3 regions of the Cytobacillus pseudoceanisediminis genome follow, and region 2 is predicted to be linked to each of the others. Evidence: riboswitches for the same ligand, from Rfam matches in the RefSeq annotation. Region 2 holds a riboswitch; each other region holds the start of a gene.

Evidence for each region. A riboswitch is a leader RNA that binds a small molecule or an ion and turns the genes downstream of it on or off. The one in region 2 is predicted to bind cyclic di-AMP.
Region 1: it holds a riboswitch for cyclic di-AMP, as region 2 does, so the genes downstream of both, M5V91_RS03835 (potassium channel family protein) here and M5V91_RS18770 (cation:dicarboxylate symporter family transporter) in region 2, are expected to answer to the same signal.
Region 3: it holds a riboswitch for cyclic di-AMP, as region 2 does, so the genes downstream of both, M5V91_RS03795 (dicarboxylate/amino acid:cation symporter) here and M5V91_RS18770 (cation:dicarboxylate symporter family transporter) in region 2, are expected to answer to the same signal.

What each region holds. Positions count from the first base shown of each region.
Region 1 covers NZ_CP097349.1:699,888-708,479, forward strand. Annotated here, with positions in the region: gene M5V91_RS03820 (serine hydrolase domain-containing protein) at 1-179, shown strand, start outside; partial or broken gene M5V91_RS03825 (DinB family protein) at 244-779, shown strand; gene M5V91_RS03830 (endonuclease) at 933-2,096, shown strand; cyclic di-AMP (ydaO/yuaA leader) riboswitch at 2,208-2,358, shown strand; gene M5V91_RS03835 (potassium channel family protein) at 2,437-3,093, shown strand; partial or broken gene M5V91_RS03840 (TrkH family potassium uptake protein) at 3,158-4,506, shown strand; gene M5V91_RS03845 (MarR family winged helix-turn-helix transcriptional regulator) at 4,591-5,022, shown strand; gene M5V91_RS03850 (prolyl 4-hydroxylase family protein) at 5,548-6,195, shown strand; gene M5V91_RS03855 (2OG-Fe(II) oxygenase) at 6,197-6,397, shown strand; gene M5V91_RS03860 (DUF1450 domain-containing protein) at 6,434-6,703, shown strand; gene M5V91_RS03865 (FUSC family protein) at 6,835-8,592, opposite strand, start outside.
Region 2 covers NZ_CP097349.1:3,490,934-3,499,525, forward strand. Annotated here, with positions in the region: gene M5V91_RS18750 (hypothetical protein) at 1-81, shown strand, start outside; gene M5V91_RS18755 (SDR family oxidoreductase) at 626-1,393, opposite strand; gene M5V91_RS18760 (DUF4256 domain-containing protein) at 1,577-2,137, opposite strand; gene M5V91_RS18765 (hypothetical protein) at 2,356-2,499, opposite strand; gene M5V91_RS18770 (cation:dicarboxylate symporter family transporter) at 2,790-4,052, opposite strand; cyclic di-AMP (ydaO/yuaA leader) riboswitch at 4,182-4,331, opposite strand; partial or broken gene M5V91_RS18775 (dienelactone hydrolase family protein) at 5,088-5,680, opposite strand; partial or broken gene M5V91_RS18780 (NAD(P)H-dependent flavin oxidoreductase) at 5,858-6,828, opposite strand; gene M5V91_RS18785 (hypothetical protein) at 7,003-7,215, opposite strand; gene M5V91_RS18790 (hypothetical protein) at 7,524-7,685, opposite strand; gene M5V91_RS18795 (hypothetical protein) at 7,736-8,122, opposite strand; gene M5V91_RS18800 (DUF421 domain-containing protein) at 8,244-8,592, opposite strand, start outside.
Region 3 covers NZ_CP097349.1:695,150-699,214, reverse strand. Annotated here, with positions in the region: gene M5V91_RS03820 (serine hydrolase domain-containing protein) at 1-168, opposite strand, end outside; gene M5V91_RS03815 (GNAT family N-acetyltransferase) at 304-753, opposite strand; gene M5V91_RS03810 (hypothetical protein) at 869-1,255, shown strand; gene M5V91_RS03800 (hypothetical protein) at 1,641-1,826, shown strand; cyclic di-AMP (ydaO/yuaA leader) riboswitch at 1,961-2,106, shown strand; partial or broken gene M5V91_RS03795 (dicarboxylate/amino acid:cation symporter) at 2,259-3,480, shown strand; gene M5V91_RS03790 (MerR family transcriptional regulator) at 3,658-3,864, shown strand.

The DNA.
Region 1 (8,592 bases), 2.6 Mb from region 2:
ACGGATTATGGATCAAAAAGAAAAACGAAGCCATCTTCAAATATCACCTCATGGGCTATGACCCGGGAGTCAGCTTTCATTCTGCCTATTACCCTGAAAGCGGGATAACCCTTGTGGTGCCATCAAATAAATCATATGGGCCATTTACTGTAATGAAAGAAATTGAAAAGGACTTTTAGATGAGCTAAGTACAGGTGCTTATTTTTTGTATCTGATCGGGTCTGTTTATAAAGGAGCGGTTATATGAATTTTAATTTAAGAGAAGCTATTGAGATTCTTGAACGTACACCCCATACGCTGGATGCATTACTAAGCGGTCTATCTTCGGAATGGCTTAATGGCAATGAAGGGGAAGGCACGTGGAATGCTGCCGAAGTGGTTGATCATTTGATTGATGGCGAGGAGAAAAATTGGATTCCACGGCTAAAATTTATTCTGCAGGAAGGGGAAAGCAAGCCCTTCCCCCATTTGACCGCTTTGCTCATTTAAATGTGTCAGAGAGTCTATCACTTGAAGAAAAGCTTGAAGTCTTTAAGACCCTTAGAATGAAAAATTTGGCCATGCTTAGGGGTATAACTGATCTGGAAATTCATTTCGAAAAGACAGGGCTTCATCCAGCATTTGGACCAGTCAGAGTCAGGGAATTGATTTCCACTTGGGCTGTGCATGACCTTACGCATATTTCACAGATTTCTCGAGTATTGGCAAATAGATACAGAACTGATGTTGGTCCTTGGATTGAGTATCTGGGCATTTTAAAAAGTAAGCACTTTAAATAAATTGCATCATAGTTAAGTTTGTAAATTCTGTGTGAAAAGTAAACTTTTGGGACCAAAACCTCATGATATGGCCGAAGGTGTTCATTTATACTTGTATGGGATTGTGACTTTTCTGATTATTTAAGTCCATTCAAAAAATATGGAGGCGAATGAATGCTGAATCGTAAGAAAAAAGGCCTGCTGTTAACTTTTATTCTGGTTACTGTCATTCTGATCGTGATGCAGCCCATTCAAAATTCTATAACTAGGGCAGCTGCAGGGGATGGCTCCTGGACATCACCTTATTCCGTATCACAGGGAATCAATACTCAAAACAACTCATCCAAAACTGTTCAAGGCTATGTGGTTGGACAGCCGACTGCGGCAAATACGGTTATTTCAAACCAGTTTCCAAATGACTATGCTTTGGCCCTGGCGGATAGTCCATCAGAGACCAGCACAGCTAAGATGCTTTATGTTCAAATTCCTTCCACGTTTCGCTCTGCTTTCGGCTTAAAATCCAATCCATCTTTGATTGGAGAAAGAATTAAGGTAACCGGAACACTTACCGCCTATTTCTCTCATCCCGGGCTAAAAGATGGGACGGCCTTCGAACAAGCTGGTGATGGAACAGTCATTCCCGGCCCTGAACCAGGAGGATATTATGATGCTGCAAACGGAAAAACAGGGGAGGCTTTAAAAACAGCCCTCCACACTATCATTGATGATCACACGGAAATTTCCTATTCGAATGTATGGGAAGCACTGCGCGAGACAGATGAAGATCCTGCCAATCCCAATAACGTCATTCTTTTGTATACTGGCCGCTCTCAGGGGAAATTCACCAATGGTTCTGGCGTCAATGATTGGAACAGGGAGCATGTTTGGGCTAAATCTCACGGGGACTTTGGAACAGCTATGGGTCCGGGAACAGACTTGCATCATTTGCGGCCAACAGATGCTTCAGTAAATAGCTCGAGAGGGAATCTTGACTTTGACGATGGGGGCACCCAGCATTCAGAGGCACTGGGAAACTACTATGATTCAGATTCCTGGGAACCCAGGGATACAGTAAAAGGCGATGTTGCGAGGATGCTTTTTTATATGGCTGTCCGTTATGAAGGAGACAGCGGAGAAGTGGATCTGGAGCTAAACAATCAGGTCAATAATGGCTCTGCTCCTTATCATGGCAAAATGTCTGTCCTGCTTAAGTGGCATAAGGAAGATCCGGTAGACGATAACGAGCGGAGAAGAAACGAAATCATCTATTCTGATTACCAGCATAACCGCAATCCATTTATAGATCATCCCGAGTGGGCATCAGCAATTTGGGAATAATCTTCAGGAAAGCACTTTCCGTTACTGGGAAGTGCTTTTTATTTTACTTACTTTGAAAAAAAGATTGACAAGAGATTTCCATGGGAGTAATTTATATTTATTAATTTCATAGTAACCTTTTTGCTGAATCATTATGAGCGGGGGAACCAATTTTGATAAACCTGGTTTATCTTGGGGTGAATCTTAGCATATTAAGGCTAAGAAGGGATACTCTCAATCCCTAATCCGACAGCTAACTCCGTAAGCCGAATCGAGGGAAGGGTTGATGGAAACCATTGGCCATTCTTTTTTTAAGAGTGGTTTTTTTGTGTTCATTTTCAAAAAGAAGGGAATTTCTTCAATGAAAAAACAGTATGCAGTATTTGGTTTAGGCCGCTTTGGCGGAAGTCTCGTAAAGGAATTTCATGAATTGGGAGTGGAAGTGCTCGCAATTGATGTAGACCAGGAGAAAGTAAATCAATACGCACAGTTTGTGACATATGCAGTTCAAATCAATGGCATTGATGAAGCTGCCATAAAGCAATCAGGGATAAAAAATATCGATCATGCATTTGTTTCATTTGGTGAAAACATTGAGTCCAGTATATTGACATCCTTGTTATTAAAAGAAATGGGGATTCCAAAGGTGTGGGCAAAGGCACATAATGAGTATCATGCCAGGGTGCTCGAAAAAATTGGCGTTGATCGTGTTATCCACCCGGAGCGGGATATGGCTAAGCGGATTGCCCACCATATTGTTTCGGAAAAAATGATTGATTATATTGAGCTGTCTGAAGATTACAGTATGGTTGAGATTGTGGCTACAGATAAAATTGCCGGAAAATCCCTTTCTGAATTGAATATTAGGGCTAAGTATGGCTGTAATATTGTGGGGATTCAGCGCGGGAAGGAAATAATCGTTACTCCGTCAGCTGAAGAGGTTATTTTAAAGGGCGACGTCCTGATTGTAATGGGACACAATAAAGGGATTGGCAGATTTGAGAGGCATGGAGTATAAGCCTTGCCGATAAAAAAATACCAATACAAGGGGTTAGCCCTATATGTATAAGGAGCATAAAAGAATGAGGAGAATGGGACGTTCCTATAACTGGATAAAAATGAATCCGGCACAAATGCTTTCGGTCGGTTTCTTAATCTTAATTGGTGTAGGCACACTGCTGCTGATGCTGCCTTTTGCTACGAAAGACAGACATCATTTATCGTTTATCGATGCACTTTTTGAGGCGACTTCTGCTGTATGTGTAACGGGTCTCGTGGTAGTGGATACCCAAACCACATTTACTGTTTTTGGCCAGATTGTACTGATGGTCCTCATACAGATTGGCGGCCTTGGATTTATGACATTTGGGGTTCTCATAGCTATCATGCTTGGAAAGAACATTGGTTTGAAAGGAAGGCTGATGATCCAGGAATCTTTAAATCAGCTTTCGATTGAAGGGATGGTCAGGCTGGTTAAATTCGTTGTCGGCTTTACATTAATCGCTGAAATGATCGGTGCATTGATATTGGCTATTCGCTGGTCGTCCGATTTTGGCTTCCCCGCTCATTGTATTATGGCATTTTCCATTCGGTTTCTGCCTTTAATAATGCCGGATTCGATATAATGGGCCAATTCAGGAGCGTTACTGAATATGCCGGTGATTTTACTGTCATCATGACACTCAGCTTCCTGTTAATAATCGGAGGTATCGGCTATATCGTTGTACTTGATGTAAAAAGAAACAAGAGTTTGAAAAAGCTCTCTTTGCATACAAAATTGGTCCTCCTGATGACGCTGATCCTTAACATTCTCGGAACAGTATTTATCTTTGCGCTTGAATATGATAATCCTGGGACACTTGCCAATTTGCCTTTAAAAGATAAACTATTGGGGGCTTTTTTTCATGGTGTGGTCCCGAGAACGGCTGGATTTAATTCTTTGAATACTGGCGAATTAACTTTAGGTTCGCAGCTGGTAACAATGCTGCTCATGTTCATTGGAGGGGGATCAGGAGGTACCGCCGGCGGCATTAAAGTCACTACCTTTGTCTTGATTTTTCTTGCAGTCAGAGCGCTGATAAAGGAAGAAGATGAAGTGAGCCTGATGGGAAGGCGAATTCCAAAGGATCTTATTGTCAGAGCTTTTACAATAACCGTCTATTCAATAGGATTCATCTTCTTTATCTTATTTATTTTATCCATAACAGAAAATGCTCCATTGAACGTCCTTTTATTCGAGGTGATATCCGCTTTTGGCACGGTAGGCATGTCGATGGGGCTCACACCTGAATTAAGTGCAACAGGAAAAGGGGTAATTGCATTTATGATGTTTGCAGGAAGAGTAGGGCCAATCACAATCGCTTTTGCACTTGCCCGAAGAAAAGGAAAGGCCAAATATAAATTTGCAGAAGAGAAAATCATGATTGGATAAGTGAAGGAAAGTTATCTGGTGTATAGGACAGAATAATTTAGTTTCAATAAAATTTTCCACCATAAATAGGATAGGGGATTTTAAATGAAAACCAGATTTAATGACTATATAAGCATTAAGATCCATCAAATAGACCTGACCTTAACAAGCTATATTAAGACTAAATTAGCCCACTTAAATATTGCCCCGGAGCAGAACCTGATTCTAATGCTTCTCTGGGAAGAAGACGGATTAAGCCAAAATGAAATCGCCAGGCGGCTGGATAAAGATAAATCTAACATTGCCAGAATGCTGAGCAGTCTTGAAAAGAAAGGCTTTATCAAAAAAAGCATGAATAAAGAGGACAGCAGATCTCTGAATGTTTATCTAACCAAAAACGGCAAAAATCTCAGTGAACATGTATATCCCATCACAGAGGAGTTTCACTCAATCGTCACATCGGGTATTACGAAGGAAGAGCTGAGAATTGTTGACGATGTTTTAATGAAAATGAGAAGAAATATGGAGGGTAATTAGCGGTGCAGGATAGAGTGGGATGCTTCTATCCTGTTTTTTTGTGAAGGTCATGAAGCCCAAAATGAGAACAGCGCTGAGAAACAGTCGCCATGAAGGCTCCATGAACCCGAAAAGTCGTGAAGCGAGAAGAAAACAGTCGCCATGAAAGCTTCATGAAGCCGAAAAGTCGTGAAGCGAGAAGAAAACAGTCGCCATGAAAGCTTCATGAAGCCGAAAAGTCGTGGAGCGAGAAGAAAACGATCGCCATGAGGCAGTCATGAAGCCGAAAAAGAGAGCAGCGGTAAGAAAACGGTCGCCATGAGGCAGTGATGAAGCCGAAAATGGGAGCAGCGCCGAGAAAACTGTTGCCATGAATCTATAAGAATTTAAAACGGCACTCTAAAGAGAATCAGTTTATATGCAAATTTGAACTATCTGAGTTACCAGGTAAATCGATTCAGTTCATTCATTAATAATAGTATAATAAAATACATATATTTCTATATCTGGCTAACGGATGTTTTCATTGAGTCATACAGGGGGAAGATGATGACGAAGATTATGCAGATATCAGATGAACTAAAGGATTGGATTGTGGGTGCGCTAAAAAGTGATGTGAGTCCGATTGCGCTTGCGAACGCTTTGATTAAGAAGGGTTTCGATAACCGGTTTGCATATGAGACTTTATTTAAAATTGTTGGAAATGAAGCAATTAAGACGACAGAAGGGCAGCAGATTCGATATACTTATGAAGTCCCCAAAATAGGCAGGAAGGGGAATATCCTTCATACGAGTGATAAGGACGTAAAAGTGCTTTCCAGAAATGAAAAGCCATTTGTGCTCCATTTGGATCAGGTGCTCAGCTCAGAAGAATGTGATGAGCTTATCAGTCTTTCAAGGAGCCGGCTGCAGCCATCCCTGGTGGTGGATAGGGGTTCTGGAGAAGAACGGGCGGGTTCAGGAAGGACAAGCAAGAGCATGGCTTTCCGGCTTAAAGAAAATGAACTGGTCGAAAGAATCGAAACGAGGATTGCTGAATTGACCGGTTATCCTGCAGAAAATGGTGAAGGCCTTCAGATCTTAAACTATGGATTGGGTGAAGAATATAAGCCTCACTTTGATTTCTTTCCCCCACATGGCGGATGCCAGCAAAGGCGGACAGAGGGTTGGAACGTTCCTCATCTATTTGAATGATGTGGAGGATGGCGGTGAAACGGTCTTTTCTAAAGCTGGACTTTCATTTGTTCCCAAAAAGGGAGCGGCCATTTACTTCCATTATGGCAATGCTCAGGGTCAGCTGGACCGATTGTCAGTCCATAGCAGTGTGCCTGTAAGAAAGGGAGAAAAATGGGCTGCTACCAAATGGATTAGGGAAAGCAATATATATTGCCATTAGAGTTTTTAAAGAATAATCAGAAGGAAGTTTGATCAGGTGAAACTCATCAACAAACTATTCTCAAAGCAAAAAACGGCTTCGATTGAATTTTGTCAGCGGAATCTGGATGAATTTTTAAAAGAAGAGAGTTTGGCTGCATTTAATCAATTTCTGAGCCAGAAGAATATTAACTATAAAGAATACGAATGCCAGAGCAGATGCAAAGAATGCAGGCAATCACCTTATGCCCTGGTGGACGGGAAGCTGATTGCAGCGGAGAGTTCGGATGAATTATTGATAAAATTGAAAGAAGAAGTAAAGAAATAAAAGGAATCGGAGCAATCCGATTCCTTTTTTCATACTCTTTTTTTGATGTACATTGAGAATGTGAATGTGCAAATTAATCTAGTATTGATCCTGAAATAGCATCTCCCTATTCATATAAAAGAGAAGGAGGATTATTGCTCCTTCCCTGCACCAAGATCTTCTGCCAATTCCATAATCGCTTTATTGATTCTCCAGACGAAATAAAGGTGATGAATCAAATCACGCTGGGATTGCTGCCTTGCTGGTGCCAATCGTTCAATTTGTTCCCTTTCATTTTCAAGACTATACACAAGCATGCCGTCTCCGCTATCTTTAATCAAATCCATTAATGTCTCAATATTTAATTCAAGCTTTTCTTCAATCCTTATGAAAACATCGACCAGCTCATCGGGATAGTCGAATCCTTTTCGGTAGGAGGAAGCCACAAGGTGTCTTGCATAATAGTTGATGGCTGAAAATAGTGTAATCCATCTGTTAACGTCAGCATGGCGCGGGGATCCGGGTTTTTTTATCAGAGATTGTGCTTCAACGTTTATGGTTTTAAGTTTTTGATCCAATAAGAAGCCTTTGCCTGAAAGCTCCTTAACGTTCACATCTTCCCGGAAGCTTCTCACATACTCAGTGACATACGGTTTCAGTTCTTGTAAGTAGTCATTTAAGGTATCCGCCACTTTTTCCTTCGTTTTCTTTGGGAAAATAAATAAGGAAACTCCGAATGCAATGCCGGCACCGGCAATTGTATCGATTACCCTTGCACTGATAAGGGAAAATGTAATTCCTCCAAGTAAAAGGTCATACATAAAAGCAACCAGCATCGTTATAAACATGCTCATTAACGTATAGGAGACCTCAAACAAATAAAAGGCGAAAAAAACCGCTGCAAAAATCAGCGTTATTTCCAGGACGGAATGGCCGCTGACCACTCTTGCAAGTGTAAATCCAATTACTGCTCCAATAATTGTTCCAACCGACCGCTGAAAACCTTTCGTATAAATGCGCCCGATCGATTCGGTACCGAGCAAAACAATAAAAGCTGTTAAAAGAACCCAATAAGGCTGGTCAGGCGAAAGAATCTGGCCGGCAATGATGGAAATGATTGCAGCAGTCAATGCCTGAAAAGCTTTTTTGGTGGAAGGTTTGATGCCCTTATCTTCTTCAGATGGTTCATCTTCAGTGTCGCCTTCAGCTGCCTCTTCAGATAATTTAATCTCATTGTCTTTCATTTTATGAAGTGCCTGCTGTATGGTTATGCCGCCCTCGATGACATGGTTCGCAATGGACTCGATCCGCCTGATCAGAAACAGCCATCCTGCAGGTTTGTCTTCCCGGCTGAACAAATCAATAATAAGCAGGCGGAGGGCCTGAACAGCAAGCTCTGCTTCACGCAGATTTTGTTCTTCATATTGTTGGGCAAGAACTTCAGCATCGCGAAGAGAACGGGTTACCCAAACCAGGAGTTTTCTCAGCTCATCAATTTCAAGGGCATTTGCTTTTTTTAAGCTTCTAATTGAGTCTGTCAGTGTTTCAATCAGCATACCTGCATCAAATATATATAACCTCAGCTGAGTAGAGGTCAGCCCAGGCCATAATTTTTGAACATCTTCATCATTTATATACTCCGAAACCATGACAGCATAATCCCTGAGCTTCAGCACGTTTCTCCCCAATTCCTCCCGCTGCTGAGGAGTCATTTCCTTGGCTTGCATCCCCTCAATTAAGAGATTGAACGTAAAATTACTTTGGAAATGAAAGGAGCGAATGCTTCTTTTCAGGTTTTTCGCGGTGTCCTGAAAAAGGATGAAATTGAACAGGAAAGCATACGCGATCCCAATCCAAATGCCGAAGTAGAAGGATGGAAGCTGACTGCCTGATAGTTTTAAAATAGACGC
Region 2 (8,592 bases):
GATGATGAAAATAAATCTTGCTTTTTCACCTTTGACTCAAAAATTGATCCGTTACTAAAAACATTAGATTTTTCTCTTTAACAACCCCTTATCGGTCTTTGTAACATTTTCAACAAATCTGCCTATTTAGTTAAAAAAGCAGGTCGCAGAAATAGCTCTCTTTAACAAAATTAATAATTCATCTATTTTATTTAAAAATAAATGATTTCGATGTTAAAAATCCATCTAGAAGAACAGTTGTCCCAGAAACCCTGCAAATAGGACTGATATGATAAAAACAGGTATTGAAATGAATATTTTATTTCGTAATTTAATAACCTCGAATCGTCTATATAACTTACTTACAGCGGTAAAAAGAATAAACAGGATAGGCACACTTATACATATGGCGATTAAATCAACACGAGTAAATGGTTTACTGATATATTTATCAAGGTTAATGTTAATAACAAAGAGTGTGGAAAATAAAAAGAATTGATAAAAACAAAATCTAAAATAAATCATAGGTTATTACCTCTATTATGTATTTTTTAATCTGGATCCTTATTAACCTGTATATTAAGGCAGTTCCAAAAAAATAGCGTTAATCCCCTCCTGGATCAACGCCTCAATCATTAAGAGCGCACTACTGCCCCTTTATCTTTTCACTTAGATATTCACCGAAAGTGATTTTTCCCATTTTTCGAGCAGGATTGGTATTTTTCCCATCACAGAAAGATTTATATAGTTTTCCAGTTAGAGATAAGCTTAAAACTTTATTTGGTTCATTATTTAGTTTGATTTTCAGTTCAGCCATTTCTCTTAATGTCATTACATCTGGTCCGCCAAAATCCTCCGCTCTTCCTTGTGGTTCTTTATCCACTAAACCTATTAGATGCTCAGCGAATTCACCCGCATCTACACTTTGGCACTTAAATTTATCCGGGACAATATATCTTTTAAGAAAGGATTTGGATAGGAATAAATGATCAATAAAATGGTGGAACTGAGTTGCGCGTACAATTGTATGAGAGATAGAGCTGTTTTTCAGCAATTCTTCTGCTTCTAATTTTAGCTTATAATAGTTAAATGGTATTTCATCAATCCCAACAATTGACGGATAAATAAAATGTTTTACGTGCTGTGCTTTTTTTAATAGCTCCTTAAAGCCTGAAACCTCAACACTTTTTGAATTCTTCATTGGACTTGTTGCTGCGTGAAGGATGACATCTGCATCTTTTACTGCTTCTTCTAACCCTTCACCTGACGATAAATCGCTATAAATCCACTTGAAATCTTCAATTCCATCAGGTTTTCTTCTAGAAGTTAATTTTACTTTATAACCAGACTCCTTTAGTTGATTAAGTAAAGCTGAACCTAGTTGGCCTGTGGAACCGGTGACCAGTATTTTCAAGTACAACACTCCCATTCTAATGGGTTTCCTTTATATTGTATTATTCAGATATTTGGTGCTATATTCAACTAAACTGCCAGTTTTTAAATAAAGAAAAAGCCGCCGTAATGGCAGCGAAATACAAAACCTGTTCATTAAACTGTAGTCTTCAGGAAGTCAGGCCCCCAAATTTCTGCAATGAATCTAAACCCTCAGCGAGCCCCGGAAACCCCTTGCCCCATAGTACGAATCGGCTCCATTGTGATACACAAAAACAGTGTCGTAGCGCCGGTCACAAAAGATCGCCCCGCCAAGTTTTCTGATATTCTCAGGCGTTTGCACCCAGCTAGAGGTTTTCTTATCGACATGTTCAAGCTCCTGAAGCTCCCGGTATTGCTCTTCGGTTAAAAGCTCAATGCCCATGGCAGCTGCCATATCCATAGCACTGTTTTCCGGCTTGTGTTTCTTCCGTGCCTCCAGCGCTTCACGATCGTAACAAACACTTCTCCTGCCTTTTGGACTTTCAGCTGAACAATCATAAAATACGTATTCGCCGGTCTCTTGATCATGGCGTACAACATCCGGTTCGCCTTCAGTTGCTTCCATTTCATTGAGTGACCACAATTTTTCAGGATTAGCCTCGAGCTTAGCTTGTACATCAGCCCACTCCACACCTTCATGACGGTGCATGTTTTTCTCAAAACGCGCTTTCAGAGTTTCCAGCAGTTCTTCACGCTGTTCTGGTGACAGCTCCATATTTCCCATTGTCAAGTTAACTCCTCCTAGTTTTTACTCCATTATAATATAATTATGACCCTTAAGGGCTATTTGATAAAAGTGGAACAGCATTAACTTTTCATAAGCCACCTTCGGACTCGCTCAAGTTGATTTCCCGCTTCTCTGTCCGAACCTCCTTCACCTTCGGACTCGCTCACGTTGATTTCTCCCTTTTCTGTCCGAACCTGCTCCACCTTCGGACTCACTCACGTTGATTTCTCCCCTTTCTGTCCGAACCTGCTCCACCTTCGGACTCCTTCACGTTGGTTTCCCGCTTCTCTGTCCGAACCTCCTTCACCTTCGGACTCGCTCACGTTGATTTCTCCCCTTTCTGTCCGAACCTGCTCCACCTTCGGACTCCTTCACGTTGGTTTCCCGCTTCTCTGTCCGAACCTCCTCCACCTTCGGACTCGCTCACGTTGATTTCTTCCCTTTCTGTCCGAACCTCCTCCACCTTCGGACTCGCTCACGTTGATTTCTCCCCTTTCTGTCCGAGCCTGCTCCACCTTCGGACTCCTTCACGTTGGTTTCCCGCTTCTCTGTCCGAACCTGCTCCACCATCCTCTCTTTATGGAATAACACAAAGATACAAAAAAAACACTAACAAATATGCTGCCATTTGTTAGTGTTTTCCAATCTATTATGAAGCTTGTTGCTCAAATCTTTCTTCTGCTGGAGGGTTAAATTGCCCTTCCCACTTGGCAATAACAATAGCCGCAAGTGAGTTCCCCACCACGTTAACAGCTGTTCGGCCCATATCAAGGATACGGTCGATGCCGGCAATAAAGGCAAGGCCTTCTGCAGGCAATCCAATTGTGCTGAAAGTAGCCAGCAGCACGACAAAGGATACGCCTGGCACTCCCGCCATTCCTTTGGATGTCACCATCAGTACTAACATTAACGTAATTTGCTGTCCTATGCTTAATTCTATGCCAAACATCTGTGCAATAAATAAAGAGGCAATTGCCTGGTATAAAACGGATCCATCCAGGTTAAAAGAATAGCCTGTCGGAATAACGAATGACGAAATATGTTTCGGGCTTCCCGCTTTCTCCATTTTGTCCATGATTCTCGGAAGCACTGTTTCAGAACTTGCAGTTGAGAATGCCAAAATCAATTCTTCTTTAATCATCTTCAATAATTTAAAGATGCTGAACCCGACAACTTTGGCCATTATCCCCAATACAACAAGAACAAAGAAGATCATGGCTCCATATACAGTAAGCGCCAGCTTGCCCAATGGAATTAATGAGGCAAAACCATACTTGGAAATCGTTACACCAATTAAGGCAAATACTCCGATTGGTGCATACTTCATAAATAGGTTTGTCACATAGAACATAGCCTTTGCCGTGCCTTCGAAAAATCTCAGTACTGGTTTTCCCTTTTCCCCAATTGCTGCAATTCCAAGGCCAAATACAACAGCAAAGAAGATAATCGCCAGCATATCGCCTTCAACCATGGCTTGTACAGGATTAGTAGGTACGATATGCAAAAATGTATCTGCTATCGACTTGCCTTCCTGCTCTTTATTGGTTTCAACATAGCTCGAAATGTCACTTTGCTGCAGGCTGTCCATATTCAGGCCGGCACCAGGCTGAATAACATTACCTGCAATGAGGCCCACCACAATAGCAACCAAAGTCATGCCAATAAAGTAAGTCAATGATTTACCGCCAAGCTTCCCGACGGCTTTTAAATCACCCACACCAGCAATGGCAACAATAATTGTTGATAGTACAATAGGAACAACAATCATTTTAATTAAGCGGATAAAAAGATCGCCAAAGGGCTGCAGCACACTTTGCGCCGTTTCACTTCCATAGAAAATACCGCCAATAGCGATTCCTAAAATAAGACCGATGAAAATTTGAGTGGCTAAACTTAATTTAATTTTTTTCATCAATTACCCTACCTTCTTGTTTAGTTTTATACGTGCTGCGCAGGCAAGGGAAACAAAGATGAGATCCTGATAAAAAAGAAAATCGACAAAAATGCTGGGTTTTGTCAATTCACACTATTTCATATTCTCTTATGTTTCCTTAAACGCTGACGAGGTTAGCTTTCGGGTTAGGACTGCGGAAACAGTAAGCCCTTCCATAGTAGGATTCACCCCAAGCGGAAACTCCGCTGTAAATATTGGGTCCCCCGTTCTTAAAATAAGATTAAGCATAAATCACTATATCATTATATTATTTCAAGATATTTTTTGTAAATAGTTAAGTTTTCCCGGCAGTAAACTAAATGGCCTCTTTAATACACCAAAAAAAGCTGAAATTCAATGAATTTTCAGCTCTAGGACTTGTTATGGGAAATCAATATTAATAGCAATAATAAATATAAGGACTATCACGGATAATGCTGTATTTACTGACCACCACCTTATTTCTGCTTTTGTCAGTACACGGTCAATGATGAAAAAAAGACAGCAGAAACAAGACTAAGTTCTTTTAATACTGAACCGAATAAACAATGGAATAAAAAGGAGGCAATTTCACGATTAGTGTTTGCAATGAAAATCTTCTGGCTCAACCAATCACTGAACATCGAAGTGATTACTCCATAGGCAGCGACAAACATAAGATTTAAATAATATAAATTAACAAATGCATTATATCAAAGCCTGTTAGCACTGAGAAAATCAGTGCAAATAACACACTGCTAAGAATGGATGTTAAGATCTTTCTCCTCAAAATAATGGACATTTCCCACTTCATCCTTTATAGAGGCTAAATAATAGAAAGTAAATTTATAAATTGAATATAAGCAAAACAAAAAAAGGCATTTGGCTCCGCCTGCGCCAAATACAATGATAGCCACACATGCTATCCCCGCTAAATCTAAATTAGCACCCTTGTATTAAGAAAATTGAACGGGCTTGTAAACTTTTATTAAAATTCAAGGTGATAACACTCACGGTTAGCTTCATAATAATACCTCAATCAATATGCAATAAAAAATCCATGGCTTTGCTAAATGCTTCTTGTTCTGATTCTGCATCATATCTGGAGGAATATGGATCACTGAATCCATGTTTCCCTTTAAATTTATGTACTTTAATTTTCTTTTTTCTAAAGCTAATAGTAACTCATCAACATTAAAAGACTGCTCTTCTTGTGGAAAGAATAGCATTATGGGACACTGGGGTGTTAACTCTAAATAGTCCCTGATCCTTGAGCCATAGTATCCCACTATACCATCAACACAATCTCCCTCACTGCACAGCCAGGCAACAGTTGCACCTATACTAAATCCAATGATATATATTTTTTCGTATTCATCTTTAACATCCAATAATAGATCTTTTATTTTTTGGGCAGCTCTGTCGAAACCTGCATGTTCCATAAAATGGCGATAAGCGGCTTCCTCATGAGAATATTCAAAAGGTATCTCTCGCTCTAATAAATGGGGGCATGTCACATCAAAACCCTGCTTTGATAATAATTCGCAAAAACTTTTTATATGTTGATTAATTCCATAGATTTCGTGGATTACGAGTATTAAAGAATTAGAATTACTCTGTCTTATCATGATTATGACCCTTTTTCTCCATATTTCTTCTCCCATTCACCGATCCATTTTTACACCTTATTCCATAAGAAAAAGTATTCTATATTTAAATGTTTTATTCCTTCAACATCTAACACCCTATAAATCAGAAAAGCCGCCTATACGGCAGCTAGACTTTAAAAATGCACCATTATGAAATTAAACAAAAGCTTCATATTCAGCTTTAAGGTTATTGATGATCGTCTGAACAGGCAGGATTTCTTTAATTTCATGGACTCTTGCCCCCGCAAATACAAGGCCATTCTCGCAGTCCCCATCCATGGAAGTAATCAAGGAATCCATTGTACAAAAGCGATAAGAGCAGTTTTTCAGGCAATCGATACAGTTCTTTATTTTCACCTTTTTATTGTCAGCTATCTGCTCTGTAAAGTGGTTCTTAATGGCACGGCCTTCCAGCCCTACGGTGGTTTTCACCATGACGATATCTTCCTGTTTGGCCCGGACATACTTTTCTTTAAAAGATAATGGTGCATCACATTCGCGGCTTGCGACAAATCTTGTTCCCATCTGAACACCCGAAGCACCGATACGAATGGCATGAGCGATATCTCTTCCTGTCATGATTCCTCCGGCAGCAATGACAGGAATCTTAACTGCTTCCACGACTTCCTGTAAAATATCGAATAGTGGTCTTTCGGTCCCTAAATGCCCTCCCGCTTCATTGCCCTCTACAACAACGGCAGAAGCACCAAGCCGTTCTGACATTTTGGCCAGCCTTGCAGATGACACAATCGAGATGACCGGTATACCAGATTCTCTGCCCCAGCTGTACATATCTCTTGATATTCCAGCACCTGAAATAATGAAATCAACCTTTTCCTCAATGGCTGTTTTCATTTTTTCAGCAAAATCATTCATGGCAAAAAGAACATTCACCCCAATATAGCCCTCACCCTTGATAGATGCCTTAGCCTTTCTTATATGCAATCTTAAATCTTCGATGCTAATTCCTGTTCCAGAAATAGTTCCAATCCCCCGGCATTCGCAACAGCTGACGACAGACCACTTAAAGAAATACCTACGCCCATACCACCTTGCATGACTGGAAATTCAGGCTTCATATGACCAATTCTTAATTGCGGAAATCTCAAAAGAATACCCCATTTCATCGTCGAATTATTTCTTCTCCATTATTGTGTGAATGGGGTTAATTGAATAGTGATAAATATAATACCTGATACTAAAATCAAGTGGTAATTTAGCGATCGTCACACAAAGTTCAAGAAAGAACAAAGATGGGGGCTTAATTCTTTTTATCGTATAACTGATATACCAGAAAATCATCACAACTTATCTTTTTCTTTTGCAGTTACTATACTATAAGAAATATTGAGTTTATCCCAAACCCAAGCATGAAAGATTTCGTCTAATTCTTTTTCCAAGGCCATATCATCCAGACTCGCTTCAAGGCCTAATTTCTCAAAAGTGAATGTCTCTGTCGCCTTAGCCCCCTCATACCGGGCACTGCTAAATGAGAAAGTAACTGTTCTGCCCATCGTGTTTCCCCCTATATTAAATCATCAAGTATTCTTTTTATCAGCACTTACTCGCATGAAAAGCTTTTACCTGCGTTTTTGAAATATAAAATGCAATAGGTAAGCTGATCCTAAGAAAGTAATAATGAAAAATACTTTAACTATAGAAAATTGCTCTATTAAAAGGGCGTGCGTTGAACGATCCGATGAGAAGATAGACCACCAGCTTGGTTCGGGAAATAGAAAAGATACTATAACCCAGGTGCAAAATAACACTAGAAACCAATGGAATCTCATAAGTTCTCCCTCTTACACAGTTAATCCAAAAACTAATTCAAAATCCTTACACCATTAGGATCCACTAATGGGTTTGATGAGAAATCCTTTATAACAGCTTCCCTGATTGTAACTGTCTCACCAATTATTGACTTAATAGAATTGACAGGCTTTCCAAACAAAATGGAAAGGTCACCTTCTAACCCTTTTTTCATTATTTCTAATCTTAATTCCCCTATTTTTATGTTATCAGTCACCGAATCTACTAAATCTTTGTTTGTCTGAAGTTCAATCCTAAAAGAATAAGGGGTTGTAATAAACGTTCTTCGTTCCCCCTATCAACATTCCAATTCAAATTAACTGCATTTTGACATATAAACTCTTGTTCTTTTTCATTTACCAAAAAGCCTATATGGTCAAATATACTCTTCTTTCCATATCCAAAAGTGACATTTATGCACCCTTTTCTTGCTTCAATTATCCGAAAAAGGATATCTTTTTCCCGAAAGTCATCCCATACCAATGGAGGATCAAAGTTCTGGAAATCCCCCTGGTATTTTCCGATACGCTGATATATCCGAAATCCATTATTTGTGTAAAACCTCTCTGTCTCTTCTACATGCGGAGTCCAAAAATGATAATGAAAAAGCACCGAAGTCACCTCTTTATTAAGTTCACTCCCTTACATATTCAATACAAAAGAAAATATTTCCTTTATAGGAGGTTCCCTGACTTTTCACGGCGTGCTGAAACAGGTTTTCCAAGATGGATAGTTAATGATTCAAAGGTGGTATGGATTCTGCTTGTTCATTTTTCATGGAAATATGAAGCTCTTTCTTAGAGTTGATGGAGGCAAAAAATATATCCCCGAACATAGAGACGCCCATTCTGGCCAATTCCCGTTCAAGCCAGGCTCTATCCAAGCCCAACTGATTAAGGACAGTGGTGTAAACTTCTCCTTCAACGACTACTGGAAAGGCAATTTGATCGGAGTGTTCAGTAATTTTTAAATCTCCCAGGGTGACAGGCATCATTGAAGGTTTCAATTGAACACTTAGCATACCGCTCCCTTCCAGTACTCCCAATTCTACATTTTGGACATCGAAGATATTTTTCTCCCTC
Region 3 (4,065 bases), 2.5 Mb from region 2:
GATGCCAAACCTGGTACCTGGATTATTTTGGGTTTTGTTTGCTCGATCAGCATCCCCCTCTGCTAATTGAAGGATCAATTCCTCCTTTTCTTTAACAAGTACGACACCGGAAAAACCAACATTTTTAATTACAGACCTTAACCTTTTATCATAATCCCTAAATAACATGAGTATTCCCCTTTAAGTAATATTCCATTGACCTAAAGCAATGCGGGACAGTAATAGCAGACTCTATAAAAACATATAACGGATTTAAAGAGGATGATTCCTCCAAATGAAAGAGTCGCTTAATCTTTTAGTATTTTATAAATATTTTTCAAAAGCAGTAATAGTCAGTGATTCATTTATTTCCATTTTCTTCAGCTCTTTAAAACCATTCTTTAAATAAAAAGTGACAGCAGGGGTATTCTTAGAGCCTGTTGTGACAATCATTTTTTCATTCATCGGCCTCAGTTCAATGAAGTTCAGCAGCTTTTGTGCAATTCCCTTTCTAAAATGTTCAGGATGCACAATCAGTCTATGAATATCTAAAACATTATTTTCCTCTTTAAAAGAAATCACACCGCATAATTTTTCACCTATAAAATACCCCAGGAAGGTTTCTCCGGTTATTCGCAAGTCATCAGCCGTATCCTTCAAAGGCGGTAAATCAGGACATCCAATGATTTCAGCCTCAATTTTATACGCAGGAAGCTGGACACTTAGAACTTGCACAGCAGCTTTTCGATCTTTAATATCAATTTCCCTAATCATTATGGTCCCTCTTTTTATATTAGTTTTAAGATAAACTTCTCTATCAAGGATAAATTCCCTCTTTTTTGGACGAATGAAGACCTTCCAATTTAAAATTTAACTAGGGGTGAATAGGATGAATTTAAAATATGAAGTGATAACAGAAGAGAAAATCAGACTTTGCCGGGATTTATGCAATAAGCTGATGGCTTTTCAGAAATCTAAGGCACATATAACACCTGAGCGTTTTGACAGCATGAATTTTGAAACTAGAATGATTCCATCCGTAAAATCAGCTTTACATAATTATTTAGAGATCGTTAAGGACGATGAAGAAATCGCGGGCTATGTCTATTCCAATGTTTCTCCTAAGGAAGCCAGCTCCAATGATTTCGCCACTTTTTTTGATCTGACTTCAGTCGGGAAAAGCCATGTTGGCTGCTTATCTCAATTCTTTATAAAAAATGCTACAGACCATATGGAATTGGATCAGTTCTTTCTAACATGTCGATGGAATGGTTAAGCCAATTCAAAGATGTGGAAGATTATTTTATCTATGTATCAAATAGGAATACAGAGGCTCTTGAATTTTATACTCGCAAAGGGTTTACTGTTAGTCATGAGATTCTCGACGGCTTTATTACAGTTTCCCGCGCAAATAAGAAAGGCCATTCCCCTGGAACAGACAACAGGAAAAAACTTTCCCAGTAATCAATAAGCTGCCGGACCAATTGGATAAATGCAGAAGCGACAATAATTCAGCGGATATCTTACCTGAATTTTTTCAGGCATATTTTCATCAGCAATATCCCCAAAGCCAATATACTCATAATCCAAAAAAATAATGGTGGACATTGTCATAAATCTTGTTATAATTCTAAAAGAAATTACTTTGAAAAGGGTGCTTTATGGGAAATACATGCAGATATGTTGTAAGTGCCACTGGGAAAAACGGCGAGACTTATTATACGCAATGCAAGGACAAAGAAGAGTTAAAAGAGTGGCTGGCCGAACATGAAGACAAGCTGAATAAGAAGGAATTGAAAGTGAAAGACAAAAAAAGACATCCTCTTTTAAGCTGGCTTAACTTCTAATCTTATTGCTAAAAAACCAAATTGACCTTTCCTATTAAATTACTATTTGAATTATAGTAACCTTAGTAAACCTAGATAAGAAAATCGTATGATTTACAACTTTTATGATTATTGTTAATATATTAAAAAAACATTAATAATTTTCGCTTAATCTTAATTGAGCGGGGGAACCAACTGTACTTTTTTAACAAAAGTACCTGGGGTGAATCCTTTTACAGGTAGGGTACTCTCAAGACCCGAACCCGACAGCTAACCTCGTAAGCGTGTTGAGAGGGAACACTGCATAAATGCACAGTGGTTATTACCTCTGTGTTTTTTTGTTGCCTTTTTTAGTTAGGTTTATGTTTTTTGGGGGTATTATAGGAAAGGCAAAATATTTTTTGTGCGCGATTTACATTTTTTTACATCATTTATTTCATTGGAGGAACGTGTATGAAATTATCTACTAAAATTATTCTTGCTTTGATCGCGGGGGAATCACAGGGCTGTTGATTAATTTATTTGCACCTGGCATTTTCCCCGAGCTTGACAAGTTTTTGTTTACTCCGCTGGGAAAAATCTTTTTAAATCTCATCAATATGCTGGTTGTTCCGATCGTCTTCTTTTCCATCACCCTTGGAACAGCAGGCCTCGGTGATCCTAAGAAGTTGGGAAGAATTGGGATTAAGACAATCTCCTACTTCCTGGTTACCACCAGCATTGCAATCGTCATAGGTCTTGCTTTGGCAGCTGTTTTCCAGCCAGGAAACGTTGGTGAATTTGACGTAACAAACGTGGAGTACGAATCGAAGGAAGCTCCTCCTGTCTCAGAGACACTATTAAATATTATTCCAACCAATCCGGTAAAAGCCTTCACGGAAGGCAATATGCTTCAGATTATCACTTTTTCTATTTTTGTCGGATTTGCATTAACCATGCTCGGCAATAAAACAAAAGGTATATTAAACCTTATTGAACAAGGCAATGACATGATGATGTACCTTGTTAACCTGGTTATGAGGTTCGCTCCTTATGGAACGTTTGGACTTATCGTTTCTGCTGTAGGAAGTCAGGGTCTAAGTGCCATTAAAGCTATGGGACTTTATATGATCGTAGTTCTTCTTGCGTTATTTATACATGCGATTTTAACCTATGGAGGTTCTATTGCTTTACTTGCAAAGAAAAACCCGCTATGGTTCTTTAAAGGCTTTGCGCCGGCCATGGGGGTTGCTTTCAGTACATCAAGCAGTAATGCGACTCTGCCGATTTCCATGAATACGGCCCAAAAAATCTGAAAGTTCCTGAATCAATCAGCAGCTTTGTTCAGCCTCTCGGTGCAACCATCAACATGGATGGAACAGCCATCATGCAGGGAGTTGCAACTATTTTCATTGCCCAGGTATATAATGTTGATTTAACATTGACACAGCTAATCACGGTTGTCCTTACTGCCGTTCTTGCCAGCGTTGGTACAGCTGGTGTGCCTGGTGTCGGTTTGATTATGCTAGCGATGGTTCTTAACTCTGTCAATCTTCCTGTTGAAGGTATCGCATTAATCATTGGGATTGACCGTCTGCTTGATATGACGCGAACAGCAGTTAATATTACAGGTGATGCTGCCTGTGCAGTAATTGTAGCGGAAACGGAAGCAAAGAAAGAGGCCGTTAAAGCCTGAATGCAAAATAGCACCGGTTATCCGGTGTTATTTTTTTGTGGAAATCTCTTCCTCCCTGCTTGTTTCATTATTCAAATTCATTGATTTTCTATTATTTTTTAGTATAATTAGATTCATAACCATCACGTAACAGTTTGGAGGAATCCTCATGGGGCTGAGAAGTTAAGAATAGGAGAATTGGCTGAAAAAGCAAAGGTTACTAAGAGAACGATTGATTACTATACTTCACTCGGACTGCTAAAAGCAGAACGTTCCCCTTCAAATTATCGCTATTATGATTATTCCGCCATCGAACGTATTGCTTTTATCGAAAAATGTAAAGCGGATGGTTTGTCGCTGGAGGAAATAAAGAAAAAGTTATCGGCCGATTTTCTGAAGAGGTAGATGTTCTTGAACTAAGGCTCAAAATTCAGGATCTGGAGGAAGATGTGACAAAAGCACTTTCACAGCTTAAAAAATCTGATCCCGAAAAATACGAATATGTCAAAAAGAATATTTCACATGAAAGCTTATCATTAATTCAAACATTGCTTTTATTGCTCAACTGATATCCTGTCCCAAAACGTTTTTTGGGTTTTTGGAGCA